3 regions of the Anaerostipes stercorihominis genome follow, and region 3 is predicted to be linked to each of the others. Evidence: a T-box and tRNA genes for the amino acid it is inferred to sense, from the RefSeq annotation. Region 3 holds a T-box; the other regions hold tRNA genes.

Region 1 (3,271 bases), on a different contig from region 3:
TCATGCAGGAATGCGTTTGATTTCTGATCAATCGTTAGAAGAAGCTTGTTCTAGGATTCAGGAGGAGGATGCATTGTGGATTCGAGGAGATTTTTTTAATTCCAGGGTAATACCATCTTTTTATATTGTATTTGGACATACGCCCACGAAGGCATTATCCCGATATGTAAAGACTATGCCGGCGGAGCAAAGAGAGCGGTGCCAGAGATTTCAAATGGTATGCTGGGAGCATAAAATCGGCATTGACTGCGGGGCGGCATACGGAGCGAAGCTGGGATGCCTTTGTTTAAATGATTTCAAAGAATTCTATGTAGCCGTAGAAAAAGAAGAGGATTATCGTTGAAAATGCACAAGAATCTTCGGAAATATATATTCAAATTAGATAAAATGCATTATAATAGAGAGAGGTATCAACTTTATACAGAATGTCTGTAAGGTCAGGCACGAACATTTACGAAATGGGGGACGGCGTATGGCAGAGAAGAGTTTGAAAAGATGCATTTTATTTAGTGATATGGATGGAACAATTTTAAAGGACGGACGGCTCATGCAGAAAAAAGATGCGCAGATGCTTTTGGAATTGCAGAAAGCAGGGCATTTTGTAGCATTTTGTACCGGAAGAAATGAATTTGAAGCCATGACGGTTGTTCGGAAAAATCATTTAAAATATGATTATCTGATTTTAAATAATGGGGCTCATATTATGAATCGTTATGGGAGAGATTTGTATAAACAGACCATCCCCCATGAAATCGGAATGAAAATCTTAGAGTATTGCCGGACATTACAGGATTGCTATGTGTATTTTTATGATGCAAACCGATGTTTAAATCTGGGCAGTCTCAACGGAACTGCCATGGAGTTTGATGGAGATCGGTACAAGCCGTTGAAGAACTGCAGTTTTACAAAAGAGGCAGAGAAATCGGGAGATTTTGATATTCTTTGTGTGAAGCCATTGGAGCAGGGGATTGATTATTCCAGGACAAAACAGATTGCGGAAGAAATTGAAGCTCGTTTTAAAGATCAGGTGACGGCAACGATGAACGAGTCCTATTTGGATCTTACTCCAAAGGGGAATAGTAAATCCAGCGCCATGAAGCGGGTGATAGAGTGGATTGGTGAAGATCTTGAAACTTATTGTGTAGGAGATTCTTTTAATGATTTGAGTATTTTTGAAGCAGCCGACCACAGCTATACCTTTCATCGCTGCAGCGACCAAATGAAGCGTGCGGCATCTGCATGTGTGGATTATGTATATGAGATTGCGGAAGAAATTCTGAGAGAAAAATAAAAACAAAAAGTACCTGAGAAATCACTCTGGGGACGATCCATCAAAGGAGTGATTCTGCGGTGCTTTTTTAGAATCATGATAAAATATTATTTTTTCTATTGACACATATGGGAATTTATGATAAATTTAAAAACAGTTCTGCTGCTGTGGCACAGGAGGTAGCGCACCTCATTGGTAGTGAGGAGGTCACGGGTTCAACTCCCGTCAGCAGCTTTAGGAGAAAAGGCTAAGACATCAAAAGAGATGTTTTAGCCTTTTCTGATATAGGAAAGCTTTCACTTTCCTATACCATAAAACGCTCTGCGGGGTGCACACGATGAGCCAAAGTCCGAGATTGACTGAGATTTTGGCGGCCGCTTACAATCCCGGAATGTGTCTTTTGGCACTTCTGGGGATTTGACAGGAATTTTTTGTTTTAGGTAGGGAAAGATACAAGTAAAAAGGAGAAATGTATGCAGATGTTTTGCAAAAGAAAAGCCGCGTACCTGATGATGCTATGTCTGATGATTTTTTTTATGAAGAGTTCTGTCGTTTTGGCGGCGATGCCGGAATATTTTGAAAATCCAAATCGAGTATATGAAGAGTTTCAGGGAGAGATTTATGATCCGAAATTTAAAATGCAGTATGGATTTTTAAAGGAGAGTCTTCCGGTATACAGCGATTTTTATGGGTCAAAAAAGATTCAAAGCGCACCGAAGTACTCTGGGGTTCTTGTGGTGAGTAAGACCCAATCTTATGTTCAGGTAATTTATGAAAAGAAGAAAGGACGCGGGATCGGATGGATTTCCAGAAGTGATTATAGCAAGAATTCTGTTGCATATGACGGACGGGAAAAACAGCTTTTGGCTGATGGAACATATTGGATTGAGAATCAGATGCTCAAGGAGAAACAGGAAGGAACGGTTGTTTTTCAAGGAGATCAGAAATATCAGATACGGGGAATGGATTTGAAAGGGGAGCGAAAAAAGCACAGGGTTGTCCTTTTTCGAGAGTACGATCATTTTTACATTCAAGATGAGAAAACAGGAGAATATTTGGGAATGGCTCCTAAAAATCATATAATTTTTAGGAGCTTGCCGGGGGCTGCCCAAAATCGGTTTTCCAAAGGAAATGAGTTCGGAACAAAACAATATCAATGGAAATTTCAGCGCATAAAAAATAAAAATACTGCGCCGCATCGAAATTTCCTTCAGTATGATCCGGCATGGGGAAGGAAAGATTATGGGAAGGTTCATGATTACAGTGGAAAAATGGCAGCGGCAGGCTGCGGTGTTATGGCAATTACCAATGCAGTGTATGCATTAAACGGACAGTTTATAGATCCTATGGTTCTGGCAGATTTTGCGGTAAAGCACCATTTTCGGATTATAGGTTCCGGGACTCACGATGGAATTTTTGAGGCAGCGGCAAAACAATTCGGAGCTGCCTATGGGTTTGCCTTTGTGAAAAAAAGCTATAGTACGTCAGAAGTTCGAGAGTATTTAAAAAAGGGCTGTGTTGCAATTTCTCATGTTCCTGGGCATTATATAACCGTTGCTGATTTTAATTCCAAAACAAAAAAATATCTGGTTTTAGATTCTGGGCCGATTTCAAGGCGCCCGACGGATGGGTTTGGAAATTGGATGAAGCGTGAAAGGCTGGAATCCGGAAGTTTAGTGTCGTCAGTGTATTATATTTTAGCGCCGACCGCTAATCTTAATGAGTATGAACCGATAAAAAGCATGAAATTTCAAAAAAATATAAGTTTTTTGATTTTGCAGATGGGATTGCCCAATGGCTTTCCTTCTTCTTGACACCTTTTCGCGGGAGTGATATAATTTAGCACATAAAAGCGTTGAAGTATTAACGTGTGTGTGAACGAGGAGGAAAAGTTATGACATTCAAAAAAGTGATGGCAGCAGGGATGGCTGCGATATTGACTCTGTCTGTGATGGCGGGCTGTTCTAAAAAGGACTCTGCGTCCGGACAAAAGAAGATCGG
Region 2 (3,271 bases), on a different contig from region 3:
AGTATGGTCGAAAAGATCACCAATCTGGAAGTGGTTTTAAAATCCAAGTTGGAAATGGTAGTTCCTCTTGTAGAAAAGTGTCATAAAAAGCCGGAAAAGCTTCCGGATTGTTAAGCCATTGATGTTTTAAGGGAAGGAATTGATCCTAAGCGACATTTCCTTCCCTTTTCTAAACATAGAGTTTTACATCCAATACCGTATGAACTTGAGCTTTCTTAAAAAATATACAATCAAGGCAGAACTGCCAAGTACCAGAAAAGAAAGAACTGGAATTTCCAGAATTGGATTCCCTGATCCAACCATATCTCTGGAAACGAAAAAATGAATGATGATATTATGAATCAGATAAACGCCGAATGTAAGCTGTCCTCCAATCATAATAAAGTTCTCAAATTTCTGAATAATACCGGACTGCCCAACCTGAACGAGCAGTACAAAAACCGCAGTCCCCGCAAGAACAATTCCCGGTGCAAAATCGTCTGTCCAGAGCTCATTCCATGTTCCAGAATCAAAACTAGCGGTCCTTGCAAGAAACACCGTCACAGTCATCGAAAAAATACCCGCTACATAAATCATACAACGATAGAAGCGTTTTAACGGATATCTATAAATATACCATCCCGCAAGAAGAAAACCTCCATATTTCAAAAAGCCAGTTAATTTTAAACAGGATAAAAAATGATTCATATAAGAAATCGGCTGAATTCCCAACGCATTGGCAAATGGTATCATACAGTTTGTAACAAATAAAAGCAGCAGCAAATATAAATACATAGATTGATTCATCTGTTTTACCAACAAACGTAAAAACGGAAGTATTAGATAAAGCCCAATCATTAAGTAGAGATACCAATAAACCACGTTTCCGTCACTGACCAACAGTGTATGCAATGCATGCTTTATGTCTGAAAAAGAAACAGAAAATGTATGACGATAAAAAATGGAATGGCATAGATCAAACACAGGAATCATTACAATAATCGCAATTAACATTCTTGGAATATACTGCCCGAAAATTTTTTTGAAAGGAAGATCCTTTTCCGGATTCAATAGAAAAATTCCAGTAATCATCAGAAATAGCATTACCGGCCAAGAAGAAACCAAAATATTAAAAAAATGACAAACTTGCCATCTCTGGCTCCAAAAAGCAGACGCTCGAATTTCCTGTGATGATATGTGATTCAAACATACCAATAAAATAGCCATGATCCGAATAAACTCAAGATATAAAATGCGTTGTTTCTTCATTTCTATTCTCCACCCATAATTGCCAAAAGGCACATTCCGGAATTGCAAGCGGTCGCCAAGGTCTCGGGCAAGCCCGGATCTTGGCCCATTGCTATCACAAAAAAGAAGCATCCATCGCGGATGCTTTTTCCTTCACTGTACCTTGCCAAACGATACTGCCATTAAAAGCCGAAAACCGGACTTGAACCGGCGACCCCTTCATTACGAGTGAAGTGCTCTACCAACTGAGCTATTTCGGCATATTTGAAAGCACAGATAAATCTATGCTCCTTTTGTAAGATATTGTTCAATCTGGCTGACGGCTTCTTCTTCGTCAACTCCATCTGCAACGACGGTCAAATCTTCAATTTGATATAATCTCAGACTCATCATTCCCATCATGCTCTTTACATTCACTTGCTTATTCCCAGTCTCAAATAAAATTTTACTCTCAAACTGGCTTGCCATCTGTACGAGAAATGCTACTGGTCGGTCTTCTTCCTTTAATGCTGCTTCTACTCGAACATTTTTTGAAATCATTCTTTTCCTCCTAATCTCATCTCTTCTGCCATCCTGCTTATCTTTTTCAAGCGATGATTCACACCGGATTTCCCTACGGGCGGATCCAGCATGCTCCCCAGCTCTTTTAAGGTAGCTTCGGGATGCTCCAAACGCAAATAAGCAATATCTTGTAAGCCCTGATCCAGAAAACGAAGACCCTTATGTTCATCAATGTACCGAATATCTTCTGCCTGCTTTACCGCCGCTGAAACTGTTTTGTGAATATTGGCAGTCTCACAATTCACACGACGATTGACTTTATTGCGCATCTCTTTGAGAATCCTGACATTCTCCAGTTCCATCAAAGCAACATGCGCCTCCATCACATTCAGGACATCCACAATTTTGGAGCCCTCTTTCATGTACACGACGTAATATTTTTTCCGCAAAACAATTTTAGCATCTAATTCAAAAAAATTCAAGACATCTTTTAACTGATTTGCTATTTCTTCATCTGTGGACACCACTTCAAAGTGATAATTCTTCTCCGGATCACTCATGGAACCTGCTGCCTGAAAAGCTCCACGGATATATGCTCTCTTACAACATGTATTTTGCAAGATGATTCCAAACGCACCGGGTTCTATAAGTTTCACTGCCTTCAATATTAAAACACAATCAGGATGCTTGTCAACACTAATTGTATAATTTCGACTCCTTTTCAGAAAATCACTGCGCCCGACTTGAATATTTGCCTGAATATGAAACACATCTTTCACCAGTGTATAAAAGCGTTTCGCGGCAGATACCGTCTCCGTATGAATCTGAATTTTATAATTTTCATTTTCCCGAATGACTTCGCCACCAAACTTTAAAAATCCTGCGATTTCAGCAATCTTACAATGTCTGGCGCCGGTTTCATTTCTGGATAATTCTTCTTTGATATTGCTTGAAAATGACATCTCCTACCTCGTTATATCTCTATGCTCAGTTTTCACAGAATATGGCAATTCATTTAATTTTTCTGTCAGAGCATTGGCAATGGTAACAGACCGATGTTTTCCCCCGGTGCATCCGATTCCGATCACCAGATTGTACTTTCCCTCTTTAATATAATTGGGAATGAGGAATTTCAGCATTCCCTGCAATTTTTCCAAAAATTTGGCTGCCTCTTCATGCCCCATTACAAAATCCTGAATTGCTTTATCGTTTCCTGTCAGCGGCCGAAGCTCTAAATCATAAAATGGATTCGGCAAAAATCGCACGTCAAATACGAGATCCACATCTGCAGGAATTCCAAACTTAAACCCAAATGAAACAACGGCAATCTGGAACCGCTCCCCGCTCTCTCCATTGACATAAATACGATCAATTTCTTCTTTCAGCTCTCTGGTCAAAAGCTGACTCGTATCAATCACATAATCTGCCTGATCCTGCAGAAACTTCATAACTTCCCGTTCCTTCGCAATACCGTCCTCAACTCTCCCGTTTCTGGAAAGGGGATGATTCCTTCTTGTCTCTTTATATCTCTTGATTAAAATCC
Region 3 (3,271 bases):
TCTGGTCCTTGGTTTGAAGAATTAGAGAAGATACACTTAAGTGCCTCTCTAAATATATCTTTTTGTGTTATATTTCAATCGTCACAAAACAAAAATACATAAAGGAAAGTGATTTTATTAGTTTTCTTCTTTTTCGATCGGTCGGCGTTCCTTCTCCTCAATTTCCTTTTGAATAGAATTTAAGAAATCCTTCAGCTTCATCTGACCTTCATCCCCTTGAAAGCGGCTTCTGACAGAAACGGCATTCTTCTCTTCTTCTTTCTCTCCGACAATTAGCATATATGGAATCTTATGAAGCTGTGCTTCACGGATTTTATATCCCATTTTCTCTGCGCGCGTATCAATTTCCGCACGAATTCCAGCAGCTTTTAAAGTTTCCAGCACTTTCTTTCCATATTCCAGATGTTTGTCGGAAATCGGGATGACTTCTACCTGAACCGGAGACAGCCATGTCGGGAATGCTCCTGCAAAGTGTTCAATTAAAATACCGATGAATCGTTCAATTGATCCAAATGCAACACGATGAATCATGATTGGGCGATGCTTTTCTCCATCTGCTCCGGTATAGTGGAGATCAAAACGAAGAGGAAGCTGGAAGTCAAGCTGAATGGTTCCGCACTGCCAGGTTCTTCCAATGGAATCTTCCAGATGAAAATCAATTTTTGGTCCATAGAATGCGCCGTCTCCTTCGTTGATGACATAGTCCAGTCCGAGATCATCCAGAGCGCCTCTTAAAGAATCTGTTGCAAGATCCCAGTCTTCATCGCTTCCCATACTGTCCTCCGGGCGAGTAGAAAGCTCTACATGGTATTTAAATCCAAATAGGTTATAAACCTGATCGATCAGTCCCGCAACGCCTTTGATCTCATCTTTAATTTGATCTGGCGTCATAAAAATATGTGCATCATCCTGTGTAAAGCAGCGAACACGCATCAATCCATGTAACTGACCAGATTTTTCATGACGATGAACCAGTCCAAGTTCTCCCATGCGCAGCGGAAGATCACGATAAGAACGAGGCTCTGACTGGTAAACCAAAACTCCTCCCGGACAGTTCATTGGCTTAATTGCAAAATCTTCTTCGTCAATGACCGTTGTATACATATTCTCTTTGTAGTGATCCCAATGACCGGATGTTTCCCATAAATGCCTGCTTAACATAATCGGAGTTGCAATCTCAACATAGCCTGCTTTGGTATGAATTTCACGCCAGTAGTCAAGCAGCGTATTTTTCAGAACCATTCCTTTTGGAAGAAAGAATGGAAATCCAGGTCCTTCTTCCCGCATCATAAACAGACCCAGTTCTTTTCCCAGTTTTCTATGGTCACGTTTTTTTGCTTCTTCCATCATTGTAAGATATTCTTTTAACTCTGCTTTTTTTGTAAAAGCAGTTCCGTAAATTCTGGTCAGCATCTGATTGTGTTCATCACCGCGCCAGTAAGCGCCGGCAATGCTGGTCAGCTTAATTGCTTTGACGGGTTTTGTACTCATAAGATGTGGTCCTGCACAAAGATCCACAAATTCACCCTGCTGATAAAAACTGATGACAGAATCTTCTGGAAGATCTTCAATCAGTTCTACTTTATAAGGCTCTTTGCGTTCTTTCATAAAAGCAATCGCTTCTTGTCTCGGTTTTGTAAAACATGTAATTTCCAGATTTTCCTTTACAATTTTTTTCATTTCCGCTTCGATTTTTTCCAAATCATCCTGTGTAAAAGGAGTATCCTTTTCCATATCATAGTAAAATCCATTGTCAATGGATGGTCCAATGGCAAGCTTTGCTTCCGGATATAAACGTTTGACCGCCTGAGCCAAAATGTGAGACGCTGTATGGCGGAACGCATGTTTTCCTTCATCGGAGTCAAAGGTTAAAAGATTCAACTCGCAGTCCTCTGTTAAAATGGTTCTTAAATCCACAACCTCTCCGTTAACCTCACCTGCGCAGGCAACTCTTGCAAGTCCTTCACTGATATCTTTTGCGATATCAATGACAGACATATTGTTTTCATACTCTTTTATAGATCCATCTTTTAATGTAATCTTCATTTTTTTCATCCTTTCTTGATATACAACGTTTTACTTCATCCTCCAAATAAGGAAATCTGGACTTTAGCTCATTGCTAACATAAAAAATCCCATGGATTCATTCAAAATCCATGGGACGAGTTATCGCGGTTCCACCCAATTTACCTGTCTTTGATAAAACAGATCGCTCATTATGACAATAACGGCGTCAACCGGGCTGGTTTGCAGCCACTTGGAGGTGGTCTTCCCATATCCCGATACTTAAGATGCTCGCAGCAACTGCATCTCTCTCTGAAAGCCGCAGATAAGGTACTCTTCTCTTCAACGTTTTTTCTTATTTCTAAGTTATTATAGCAAAGCTGTTTTGTAAAATCAATAGGAAGATGCAAAAACTACAATACTTTAAAAACAGATGCCTGATGGTTCATTGGATTTCGTTTTTGATAGTCAAACAAAAGAATGGTTTCCTTCTGTCTGAAATCTCCTGCCACATCGAATGAAAATCGTTCCATATGGATCATTTTTTTCATATGCTTTTGTGCATAATGTTTCAGGGTTGCATGCTTGGGAAGAAAACTTTCATAAAGCCCCCTCAGATCTTCTTTTTTCAGAGAATATTCTCCTGCAAATGCCGGACGGTTTTTAACATTTTCTCTTAAATAAAGGTCATAAGTCAAAAGCTCACGATAGAGAGCTAAAGTTTCTTTTCTGCCGCGATACTGACAAAGAAATTCATAAAGGATTTCGTACCGGGCAATTCTTGTATGCTTCACTTTGTCATATCCCTGTTGTTCATAAAATTCTCCCAGCGTGCGATACATGGAAAATGCCGATGGAAACTCGTGTTCCATCTGACGGATCGTATGGGTAAATTGTCCGCTGTTGTAATAAACCTCTACCATTTCTTCTACTTTTTTTAAGATTAGCACATCGTCGTAGGACAACCATTTTGTAGAAAGGACTTCGTAGGGAGGGGTGTCTTTGCAAAGCAATCCGTAAGCTTCTTTTTGCTCTTCTATATAGGAGCCTTTTAGAACTTTTAAAAATCCAAGCTGCAGCTGATCCGGTTCGGCTTCGTAAACATCCTGAAAAGAACGTTCAAAGCTTTCAAGATCTTCATAAGGAAGTCCGGCAATTAAGTCTAAGTGCTGATGAACATTTCCATTTTTATGAATTCTTTTGACAATTTCAGCCACTTTTGAAAAATCCATTTTTCTGCGAATTTCTTCGATGGTGTATGGATTGG

Evidence for each region. A T-box is a leader RNA that pairs with one kind of tRNA and senses whether it is charged. The one in region 3 lies ahead of thrS (threonine--tRNA ligase), so its partner is inferred to be a tRNA-Thr.
Region 1: it encodes a tRNA-Thr, which carries the amino acid that the T-box ahead of thrS (threonine--tRNA ligase) is inferred to sense. The anticodon was not compared.
Region 2: it encodes a tRNA-Thr, which carries the amino acid that the T-box ahead of thrS (threonine--tRNA ligase) is inferred to sense. The anticodon was not compared.

Annotation. Positions count from the first base shown of each region.
Region 1 covers NZ_BAAJCL010000014.1:6,758-10,028, reverse strand. The annotation lists gene AC27EF_RS11350 (metallophosphoesterase family protein) at 1-343, shown strand, start outside; gene AC27EF_RS11345 (HAD-IIB family hydrolase) at 473-1,291, shown strand; tRNA gene AC27EF_RS11340 (tRNA-Thr) at 1,432-1,504, shown strand; gene AC27EF_RS11335 (hypothetical protein) at 1,744-3,084, shown strand; gene AC27EF_RS11330 (ABC transporter substrate binding protein) at 3,165-3,271, shown strand, end outside.
Region 2 covers NZ_BAAJCL010000003.1:90,285-93,555, forward strand. The annotation lists gene AC27EF_RS04320 (alpha-helical endospore appendage domain-containing protein) at 1-114, shown strand, start outside; gene AC27EF_RS04325 (acyltransferase) at 184-1,248, opposite strand; tRNA gene AC27EF_RS04330 (tRNA-Thr) at 1,415-1,487, opposite strand; gene AC27EF_RS04335 (HPr family phosphocarrier protein) at 1,510-1,767, opposite strand; gene whiA (DNA-binding protein WhiA) at 1,764-2,690, opposite strand; gene rapZ (RNase adapter RapZ) at 2,694-3,271, opposite strand, start outside.
Region 3 covers NZ_BAAJCL010000001.1:67,780-71,050, reverse strand. The annotation lists gene thrS (threonine--tRNA ligase) at 118-2,046, opposite strand; T-box leader at 2,155-2,359, opposite strand; gene AC27EF_RS00345 (B12-binding domain-containing radical SAM protein) at 2,418-3,271, opposite strand, start outside.